One region of the Blastococcus colisei genome, then DNA from elsewhere that is predicted to be linked to it. Evidence: riboswitches for the same ligand, from Rfam matches in the RefSeq annotation. Region 1 holds a riboswitch; the other holds the start of a gene.
The links. Region 1 has a riboswitch for cyclic di-AMP ahead of FHU33_RS10090 (aggregation-promoting factor C-terminal-like domain-containing protein). Riboswitches for the same ligand answer to the same signal wherever they lie in the genome.

Region 1 (5,153 bases):
GTCGACGCCGTTGCCGCGTCCGGCGCCTGCAGCACACCGTCGGGCCCACGCGTCGCCGCCTCCTCCTGGCTCGGCGTCTCCTCGCCGGGTGCCGCGTACGCCTCGCTGGCTACGACGAACGTCTCCGCGATCAGCGCTCCCGCGAGCGCGACACCGATGACGCCCTTGCTCCGCCACTTCGGGACAGGACTGAAGCCGAACCCAGCACTCACGAGACGTCATCCGTTCAGCCCACCGAGCGGGCCCGCGAGGACCCGGAACGCGCCGGTTCGGCGTCCGAGAGAAACCTGGCAGGCACAGAGGGTCACAGCAACGATGCACAAAGTCTCGATACGGATTCACCACGCCACATTCGACCCATGCGCATCGATCACCACCCGCGCCACTCTCCGCAGGTCAGACGACCGGCGAGCCACGCATTGGGGACGGTGCCGAGCCGCCCGACGTCTCGCCGGACGCGTGCCGCGCAACACTGGGCGGGCTCCCCCGCTCGCCCGACCCCGAGGAGTTCCCTTGCCGACCGCCGGCCGCCGCAAGGGCACTGCCGCGCTGCTGTGCCTGCTGACCGCGCTGGCGACCGCGTGTTCCTCGGCAGCCCCTGCGCCGAGCCGGTCCGCGGCAGCGCCGCCGAGCACCGCCCCGAGCACCGCCGCCCCCAGCAGCGAGCCGGCGAGCCCCGAGGAGCGGGTCGAGACAGCGCTGGACGGGCTCGACCGGCGTGCGCAGGTGGCCCAGCTGTTCGTGGCCGGCGTCCCGCTCGGCGACCTCGGCCGCGGCGACGCCCTGGCGCAGGCGGGACTGGGCGGGCTCTTCCTGGCCGGTCGGTCCGAGGCCCCGGCGGCGGAGCTCGCCGGCACCGCCGCGCGCTGGCAGTCCCTGTCGCCCGGGCCCGCCCTCTGGGTGGCCGTCGACCAGGAGGGCGGGGCGGTCCAGTCGCTCAAGGGACCGGGTTTCGAGCGGCTGCCCTCCGCCGTGGCCCAGGGCGCCCTGCCGCCGGCCGAGCTGGCCGCCCTCGCCGTGAGCATGGGAACGGCCCTGCACGACGCCGGGGTGAACCTGAACCTGGCGCCCGTCGCCGACGTCGTCCCGGCCGGCACCGAGGCGGCCAACGAGCCCATCGGCTACTACGACCGCCAGTACGGCAACACCGCCGAGACCGTCGCGGCCGCTGTGGGCACGGTCCTCGACGGCCTGGCACAGGCCGGGGTGACCGCGACCCTCAAGCACTTCCCGGGCCTCGGGCTGGTCTCGGACAACACCGACACCACCGCCGACGTGACCGATCCGGTCACCGGCGCCGACGACGCCCAGGTGGCCCTCTTCGGCGACCTGGCCCGCTCCCCCGCCGACCCGTTCGTGATGGTCTCGTCGGCGACCTATCCGAGGATCGACCCGGCCGACCAGGCCGCCTTCTCACCGGTCGTCGTCACCGACCTGCTCCGGGAGCGGCTCGGCTTCGACGGCGTGGTCATCTCCGACGACCTCAGCAACGCCCTCGCCGTCCGCGACCTCCCGCCCGGCGAACGCGCCGTCCGGTTCCTGGCCGCCGGCGGCACCCTGGTGCTCACCGTGGACGGAGCCCTCGTGCCGGAGATGATCGACGCCGTCCTCGACCGCGAGCGCACGGACCCGGCGTTCGCCACGACCGTGGACGCCGCCGTGCGCACCGCCCTCGTCGCCAAGGAGGAGGCGGGCCTCCTGCCCGGCTGATGCAGCCGGGCAGGGCCGTTACCCGGGCTTCAGGGGTGCTGTCGGTGCTTCCGGAGTCCCGCCGGATCCCGGAAGCACGGACAACACCCCTGGAGCGGTCACTTCGAGCAGGTGATCAGTACCAGCCCTTGTTCTGCGAGTGCTCCCACGCGCCGCAGGGGGAGCCGAACCGGTTCTCGATGTAGATGAGTCCGGCGTCGATCTGGCGGTAGCCGTCGGAGGTCTTGGCGATCCCGGTGCCGGCCCACGTCGAGTCGAGGAACTGGGCGATGCCGTAGGCGGTGCTGGTGGGGTTCTGCGCGTTCGGGTTCCAGCCGCTCTCCTTGCCCCAGAGGCTCTCCAGGCAGCTGAACTCGCTCGCGCTGCCGACCTTGCCCATGGCGTAGTCCTTGTAGGAGCCGGCCGGAGCGACGGGCGCGGACGTGCCCTGACCCGGACGCGCTGCCGCGGCGGCGGCCTCGGCGGCGCGAGCCGCCTCCACGCGGGCGGCCTCCTCGGCAGCCACGCGGGCGGCCTCCTCGGCGGCGATCCGGGCGGCCTCTTCGGCGGCGATCCGTGCGGCCTCCTCGGCAGCGAGGCGGTCGGCCTCGGCCTGGTCGGCGGCGGCCTGCACCGCCGCCGCCGCGGCACGCTCGGCGTCGCGCTCGCTGCGGCTGGCGGCGAGCTGCTCCAGCGGAGCGAGGAGCTGGTCCTCGGCCACCGGGGCCGCCTCGGCGTGGAGGCCGAGCTGCTCGGCGACGCTGACCGACTCCATCTGCGCGGCATCGGCGGCCGGTTCCCCGGCGGTGACCACACCGACCAGGACCGCGCCGGCGGCGGCCGTCGCGAGGTACATCGCCGGACGGCGGCCGGCGAGGGGAGGGCGGTGTCCACGACGGGTGGCCCGGGCGTGCGAGGACGTGAGGGTGCGCAGGTTCATGAGGTGCGAGTGCTCCGGATGACAGGGCGGGGCGGACCGGCCGGCGCTCGGGGGCGCAGGCGATCCACCGCTGTGGGTCGAGGGGGCAGCACCGCGGGCTGGGCGCCCAGCGGATCACCGGTCAGCGCGGGACGGTTCCGCCTGACGGTGCGTGTCGACTGCTGCGTGCACGGCGCACCCAGGGGCGCGGCGTGCTGCGGCTCTCCGTTTCTTCGAACTGTTCCGTGGCCGCCTACCGAGTTAGCTGACGGATTCGGGCTCAGAAGGCGCCCTACCCGCCCCGAGCGGAGCTCGGAGCAGGATTCACCCCAGTACTGCGGTGGGTCCCCGGCTCGCCCGCGACTCGGTCTCGGCCTCGGGCGACTCGGCGGCGTCCGGCACGGCCTCCCCGGATGGGGCGGGAACGTTCCGACCGGACCGCGTCACGGTAGCCGTCGTTATCGGGCCGTGACAATCCCGGAGCCGGGATCAGGGGCGTGATGCATCTCGCCTCCGCACCGCCCGCCGGTTCCCGCCGGCGGTAGCGGTCATCGTTCCGTCACACCCGGGGGGTGCATCGGGGCGGCTGTGTGTCACCCCGGTGACGACCCGACTCACCGCCGATCAGCCGTCCGCGGCCGGGGCACGGGAGGTCTGACCGAAGCGCCCGGAATCGGCCGGGCCGGCCAGGAAAGGACACCCACATGCGATCGACCCTCATCCGAACCACCACCACCCGGAAGGCCGCGGCGGCCCTCTTCGCCGCCTCCGCGCTCAGCCTCACGGCGTGCGGCGACACCGCCGGCGGCGAGGCGGGCGCCGACGTGGAGGACGTCGTGGAGGACGACACCATCGCCGAGGACGACGCGGCGGCCGAGGACGACGCGGCGGCCGAGGACGTCGTCGAGCCCTACGACGGCGCCTACGACAGCGACTTCTTCGGGGAGTACGACTCCTACGTCGGCGAGCAGGTCGTCCTCTCCGCCGACGTCAACGAGGTGCTGACCACGAGCGCGTTCACCATCGCCGGGACCGACGACACCGCCGTCGAGGCGTTGCTGGTCGTCGGCGCCACCGAGACGCCCACCGAGTTGACCCCGGAGACCACGGTGGAGGTGAGCGGCACCGTGATGGAGAGCTTCACGGTCACCGACGTCGAGGAGGAGATGGGCGTCGACCTCGAGGACGCGCTCTTCGAGGAGTACGAGGACGAGCGCTACGTCATGGCCGACAGCGTGGAGGTGCTCGAGGAGGTCGACCAGGGCTGACGGGGCGGCGACCGGACGGCGGAGCTCCACGGTGTGGCCACCGGCTCCCGTGGCGGCTCCGCCGGCCGCGCGGCACGACGATGGTCGGCGACCATGCCCTCGGGGGCAGACTGGACGACGTGGCCCGCTCCGTGCTGATCATCGAGGACGACGTCCGCATCCGCCGGGTCGTGCAGATGACCCTGCATCGCGAGGGTCTGGAGGTGGCCGAGGCGGCGTCGGGCGAGGCCGGGCTCCGGCTGCTCGCCGACCGCTCCTTCGACGTCGTCCTCCTGGACCTCATGCTCCCGGGGATGGACGGCTTCGAGGTGTGCCGGGAGATCCGCCGGATGTCCAACACCCCGGTGATCATGGTGACCGCGCGCGCCGACAGTCACGACGTGGTGGCCGGACTCGAGGCCGGCGCCGACGACTACATCACCAAGCCCTTCGTCGCCAAGGAGCTGTCCGCACGCATCCGGGCGCTCTCTCGCCGGACGCGGGGCAGCGAGCCCCGGCCCCGCATCTCCATCGGGGAGGTCGAGATCGCCCCGCAGGACGGCACGGTCACCCGGGCCGGCGTGCCGGTGCAGCTGACCAAGACCGAGTTCAAGCTCCTGGGCGAGCTGGCGGCCGAACGCGGGCGGGTCTTCAGCCGGGAGGAGCTCCTGGAGCGTGTGTGGGGCTACGACTACTTCGGGGATTCCCGGCTGGTGGACGTGCACGTCCGCCGGCTGCGCAAGAAGATCGAGGCCGACCCGGCGGACCCCATGGTGGTGCTGACCGTGCGCGGCATGGGCTACCGCCTCCCCGAGTGAGCACCGCTCGGGCCGGCGCCCGCGCGCCGGTCGACGGGGACGGGGCGCGCGAGGACGGCGGGCCCGGCGGGACCGCGCGCCGGTGGGCGCTCCACGGCCCGCGAACGCTGCGCAGCCGGGCCACGCTGGCCTTCACCGGCGTGGCGGCCGCGCTCACCCTGGTGCTCGTCGTGGGCGTCTGGCTGTCGGTGTCGCAGTACCTGCTCGTCCAGCGCGAGCGGACCACCCTCGGCCAGACCGTCGCCAACGTGACGCAGGTCCAGCGGGGACTGGCCACGTCCGGCTTGTCGACCGCCCAGCTGCTCTCCCAGCTGCCCCGGGAGACGGGGTCCACGTCGCTGCTCGTCGACGACGGCGAGTGGAGCACCACCTCGCTGCGCATCGGCCGCGACGACCTCCCCCGCGAACTCCGGGACGCCGTCCTGGCCGGTGAGCCGTCGCGGCAGCGGATCACCGTCGATGGCGAGGCCATGCTGGCCA
Region 2 (5,153 bases), 490 kb from region 1:
CTTGGACCACAGCAGGTGGATGGTGACGACGTCGGCGGTGGCGAACAGCTCGTCCTTCTCGACCCGCCGGGCACCCACCTCGGCGGCGCGCTCGTCGGTGAGGTTCTGGCTCCAGGCGACGACGTCCATGCCGAAGGCGGCGCCGATGCGGGCTACCTGCGAACCCATCCGGCCGAGCCCGACGACGCCGAGCGTGCCGTCGGCGAGGTCGCCGCCGATGGTCTGCTGCCAGCCGCCGGCGCGCATGACGGCGTCCTCCCGCGGGATGTTGCGCAGGGTGGCGAGGATCAGTGCCCACGTCATCTCGGCGGTGGACGTCTCCTTCGAGCCGGTTCCGCAGACGGTGATGCCCCGTTCCTGCGCCGCTGCGACGTCGATGGCCTTGTTCCGCATGCCGGTGGTAACCAGCAGCTTCAGGTTCGGCAGCCGCTCGAGGACCTCCCGCGGGAATCGCGTGCGCTCCCGCATCGCGACGACGACGTCGAAGGGCTGCAGACGCGCGACCAGCGCATCGGGGTCGCCGACCCAGTCGTGGAACTCCACGACCTCGGCCGGCTCCGGGAGCCGCGACCAGTCGGAGAAGTCGGCGGCGACGGACTGGTAGTCGTCGAGGACGGCGATGCGGTGCACGCCCACGGTCTACTACAGATACCGGTCATGAGGTACCGACGGCCCGCACGCCAGATGCGTGCGGGCCGTCGTGTGCCACGTCTAGAGATTGCCGGTGTTCGGCGGGCCGGACGAGTTGGGCGACGTACCGCTGCCGGGCACGCCGCCGCCCTCGTCGGACATCCCGCCCTTCGCCGCGCGTGGCGACTGCTCCGGCGCAGCCCTGACCTCGTCGTCCTCCGGCACTTCGCCGGGAAGCCCGTCGTCCTTCGTCGGATCGTTCGCGCCGCCGTAAGGGCGGCCGGTCATCGAGCCTTCGCTCATCGGAGCACTTCTCCCGCGGGTCGATCGGTGTCCTGCGGCCGGCTGGTCAGTGCCGCTCGGTGCCGCCCTTGCGCTTGTCGGTGAAGCTGGACAGGGCGTCCTTGATCTTGCGCTGGTTCTGCGGCTTGCGGGCCTCGTCCACGACCTTCTTGGCCATGCCTGTCTTGGCGATCTTGCTGAGCATTCCCATGCAGTGCCCGGTGCCCGTTCGGGCGCATGCCCAAGCCTCGGCGGCCCGGGTCGTCACGCGAGCGTCATGCACGGATCAGGCCCGTCGGGGGACGTCGTTCTCCGAGTCCGGGCCGCTGCCCGGGTCGCGGGCCAGCAGGTAGGTGGCGACGCCGAGCACGAGTCCGGCCACCGCGGACAGCGCGACGATGACCGGGGTGCCGATGTCGCCGAGGACGGCGGTCAGCAGGTCGCGGGAGCGGGACGTGGGGTCGGCCAGGACGACACCGACGAACACCGCGACGAGCAGTCCGGCACCGGCGGCGGCGATGTGGGCGAGCCGGCCGGTGAAACCCATGCGGTCGCTCACGCTGCGGGCTGCCTTGACGATGCGTCCCGCGCGAAGGATGCGCAGCGCACCCACCGTGCGGACCAGCCGCAGGATCTGCGCCGGGCCGAGAGCGAACACGACGGCGACGATCACCGCGAGGGTGAGCGCGATCAGCCCGAGGTGGCCGCGGATCCAGGCGCGCTTGTTCCCGGCGACGACCAGCAGGATGACGGTCTCGGCGACGAGGACCGCGCCGCTGACGATGTCGACGACGTGTCCCGCGGTCCGGAGCGTGCCCTCCGCGACGGTGAGGAACATGGCCGGGATCGACGCGAGCGCGGCGACGAGGACGGGCAGGGCGAGCCGCTCCTGCCAGCGCTCCTCCTGCGTCTTCACTCCCGGCACGCTAATGCCGGCCCCGTGCCGACACTGCCGGGGCCTTGCCGGGTCAGCCCTGCCCGATGGCTGCCGACGGACTCGGGCTCCCACCATCGGGGTAGGGGGCCAGCATGGCAGTGCGCAATGCGGCGGTCGCGGCCGGGAATCAGTGGCGGGACCCGGACGACAGCATCCGTTACCCCGCCGGTGAGGTGCACGCCTGGGAGCGCGGGCGCAACGAGACGGTCTGCGGGCTCTCGCTGAGCAGGTCGCGGCTGGCCCGCTTCCCGCACGTCAGCTGGGCGGATGTCCAACCGGAGTCGGGTCGGCACGCGGAAGAGGTCGCGGACGTGTGCCGCCGATGCCGGGCGGGGCTGGGTGCCCGCCGGGACGAGCGCGGCTGGACCCGAACCAACCCCCGCCCCTGACCACCGCCGGCACGGCAGCGCCCCCTCACCCGGGATCCGGTGAGGGGGCGCTGTCGTGCGTGCGGGGTCAGTAGCCGCGGGTGCGGCGGTTGCCACCCTTGTTGTTCTTGTTCTGGAAATCCGAGATGAACTTCTTGATCTTCGCCTGGTTGTGCGGCTTCTTGGCCTCCTGGATGACCTTCGCCGCGACACCGGACGCGATGAGCTTCCTGATCATGCCTGCCATGTTCGCCTCCTCGTTGTTGACTGCTGTCCCCGGTGCCCCGAGGAACGGCCGACCAACCGTGGACGTGCCCTTCGCACTCGATCGGGCGGTGGCCCCGAAGCTATCCACCCGCCCGTCGTCGTAGCGCACGACCATGGTCATCGTCGGCCACCGGAGCACGCCCGGAGGACGACGGTCGACGCGCCCGTCATCCGATCGACGCACGGCGGCCATCGGGCACGTGATCGACGACGGTGTGTGCCGCCACGCCGCCGCGGCGGAAGTAAGCGGTCGATCGCGTTCCGTGTCGAATGCCGCCGCCGGCCGTCAAGGCCCGTCGCGTCGACGGAGGTCGGTTCGCGAGTTGCGCATCGAGGTCTCCCCGGGCGACGACCGCTCCCGGCCGCGTCGTCGCGATTCCGTCGCTTTGTGACGTCTCGATGACGGACCTAGCGTCGTCGCCGTCCGGCCGAGGCCCCGTCGTCACCGCACTGGTGACACCCGTCCGGGCACCGCCGAACCGGGCACCGGATCCATCCGGCGCCCGGACCGGGGACCCACCGCAGTCCTTGGGGTGAAGCGCGACCGGCCCCGCCGGTCGCGCCGGGCGATCTCCCCGCCCGAACCCGTCAGCTAACTCGGTAGGCGGTTGATGGAGAACAGGAGAACCCGTCGTCCATGACGACCATCCGCACGTCCACGATCACCCGCCGCTCCTTCCGCGGGGCGGCGCTCGCCCTCTTCACGGGCGCGGGGCTCGCGCTCACTCCCCTCACCGCCTCGGCGGACGCGGGCACCCCCACCGTCGCCGCATCGGCGCCGGTGGCTGCCGCCCCGGTGGCGGCGCCGACCCACGCCGCACAGGTCGCCGTCGACACGGCGCTGGCCCAGCAGGGCAAGCCGTACGCGTGGGGCGGCACCGGCCCGGACGCCTACGACTGCTCGGGGCTCACCTACTCGGCGTACCAGGCGGCCGGCGTGTCCATCCCGCGGACCTCGCGGGCGCAGTCGACGGCGGGGGTCTACGTGGACCGGGCGAACCTGCAGCCCGGTGACCTGATCTTCTTCTACGACCCGGTCGGCCACGTCGGCATGTACATCGGCAACGGGCAGATGGTGCACTCCTCGACCTACGGGAACCCGGTCTCGGTCGTGCCGGTCGACTCGATGTGGGGCTACAACACCGCTCGCCGCGTCGTCTGACCTGGTCTCTGCGCGGTGCCCCGGTCGTCCGCGTGCGGCCGGGGCACCGACGTCCTACACGAGGCGGAGCGTCGCGCGCTTGAGCCGGATGATCAGCCGCATGGCACCGGAGCGGGCCAGCTCCCGCTGCCGTTCCTGCAGCTGGCTTCCGAGCTCCTCGAGGCGGTCAGCGCCGAGGGCCTGCGCCTGCGGGAACATCCGCTCCTCTTCCTCCATGGTGTGGTGGCGGAGGGTCGACTCGAGCATGCGGACCTCGGGAACGAACTCGGGGTCGTCGGGGGCGGTCCGCATGACGGTGGCCAGCTGGTCGTCGATCTGCCGGTGCTCGGCATGGGCGAGCGACAGCAACGGGGAGACGTCGCGGACGGCCGGGTAGAACAGCTCGTCCTCGATCTGGGTGTGGATCTCCAGTTCGCGCAGGAGCCGGTCGCGGAGCTCCTCCCTCCGGCCGGTCTCCGCGTCGGTGGTCCGGGTGAGGTCGCGGAGCAGTCCCCGCAGCATGTCGTGGTGGGCGATCAGCACCTCGTCGGCCTTCATCGCGATGCCTCCTCGACGGACGTGATCGCGGTGGGTGTGCGCCAGCGCGCCCGGCGGCGCACCTCGACCCGGCCGTCGCGGGTCCGCGTCTCGTAGCAGGGCAGCGGGGCGGTGGACGGTCCCTGTGCGGGCTCGCCGGTGTCGAGGTGGAAGCGCGAGCCGTGCCACGGGCAGACCAGCTCCCCGCGGTGCAGCCACCCCTCCCCCAGCGGGCCGCCCATGTGCGGACAGCGGCCACCGACAGCGCGCACCGCGCCGTCGGTGGCGACGAGCACCAGGGGCACGCCGTCGACGTCGACGCCGACCGGCTGCCCGTCGACGAGCTCGGACTCGTCGGCGACGGGGACGAAGCGGCGGGGTTCGTTGCTGCGGTCGGAGTGGTCGGTGTCGAGCCGGTAGCGGTAGGAGAGCACGCCGCCGAGGTAGGCGCTGGCCAGGGTGATGGCGTAGCCGGCGGCGGCGCTGGCGCGGGCGCGGGCGGCGCGTCCGAGCTTCCGGTCGCTGAGCGACCAGGTGTAGAGCGCGAGGGCGGTGCCGTTCATGGCGCCGTGCACGAGGCCGACCCGGCGGCCCTATTCGTGCGCGTGCTGCCAGTCGGTGAGGCCGGTGGCGGCCGACGCGACCGCTCCCCCGACCCCGAGCTTGACGACCGTGCGGGCGGCCTGGCCGGCACCGGGGCCGCCGCGGCCGGTGGCGTCGAGGCCGTCGAGCACGAGGGCCGCGCCCCACGCCCCGATCGGCACGGTGACCAGTGCGGGGTGGATCGGGTGGCCGAACCAGACGCCGTGCAGCAGGTCCTGGAGGCGGCGGGCGTGGCGGCCGGTGAGCAGGAAGGTCAGCGAGATGCCGTGCTCGATCTGGTAGCTGGGGGCGTCGAGCAGCTGCCATCGCTCGACGGTCCGGACGGCCCGTCCGAGCCCGCTCCGGACGCTCACCGGCTCGTCTCCTGGTGATCCATTTGGGGCCACTG

Region 2: linked by a shared signal. The riboswitch ahead of FHU33_RS07665 (C40 family peptidase) and the one ahead of FHU33_RS10090 (aggregation-promoting factor C-terminal-like domain-containing protein) in region 1 are both predicted to bind cyclic di-AMP.

What each region holds. Positions count from the first base shown of each region.
Region 1 is NZ_VFQE01000001.1:2,104,370-2,109,522, reverse strand. Features, by position in the region: gene FHU33_RS10100 (DNRLRE domain-containing protein) at 1-212, opposite strand, end outside; gene FHU33_RS10095 (glycoside hydrolase family 3 N-terminal domain-containing protein) at 514-1,710, shown strand; gene FHU33_RS10090 (aggregation-promoting factor C-terminal-like domain-containing protein) at 1,826-2,629, opposite strand; cyclic di-AMP (ydaO/yuaA leader) riboswitch at 2,844-2,988, opposite strand; gene FHU33_RS24940 (hypothetical protein) at 3,313-3,876, shown strand; gene FHU33_RS10080 (response regulator) at 3,996-4,673, shown strand; gene FHU33_RS10075 (sensor histidine kinase) at 4,670-5,153, shown strand, end outside.
Region 2 is NZ_VFQE01000001.1:1,618,026-1,623,178, reverse strand. Features, by position in the region: gene FHU33_RS07690 (D-2-hydroxyacid dehydrogenase family protein) at 1-630, opposite strand, end outside; gene FHU33_RS07685 (hypothetical protein) at 712-933, opposite strand; gene FHU33_RS24890 (hypothetical protein) at 980-1,117, opposite strand; gene FHU33_RS07680 (hypothetical protein) at 1,199-1,828, opposite strand; gene FHU33_RS07675 (hypothetical protein) at 1,942-2,238, shown strand; gene FHU33_RS07670 (hypothetical protein) at 2,306-2,605, opposite strand; cyclic di-AMP (ydaO/yuaA leader) riboswitch at 2,947-3,106, shown strand; gene FHU33_RS07665 (C40 family peptidase) at 3,122-3,646, shown strand; gene FHU33_RS07660 (hemerythrin domain-containing protein) at 3,701-4,183, opposite strand; gene FHU33_RS07655 (Rieske (2Fe-2S) protein) at 4,180-4,725, opposite strand; gene FHU33_RS07650 (DUF2231 domain-containing protein) at 4,756-5,118, opposite strand.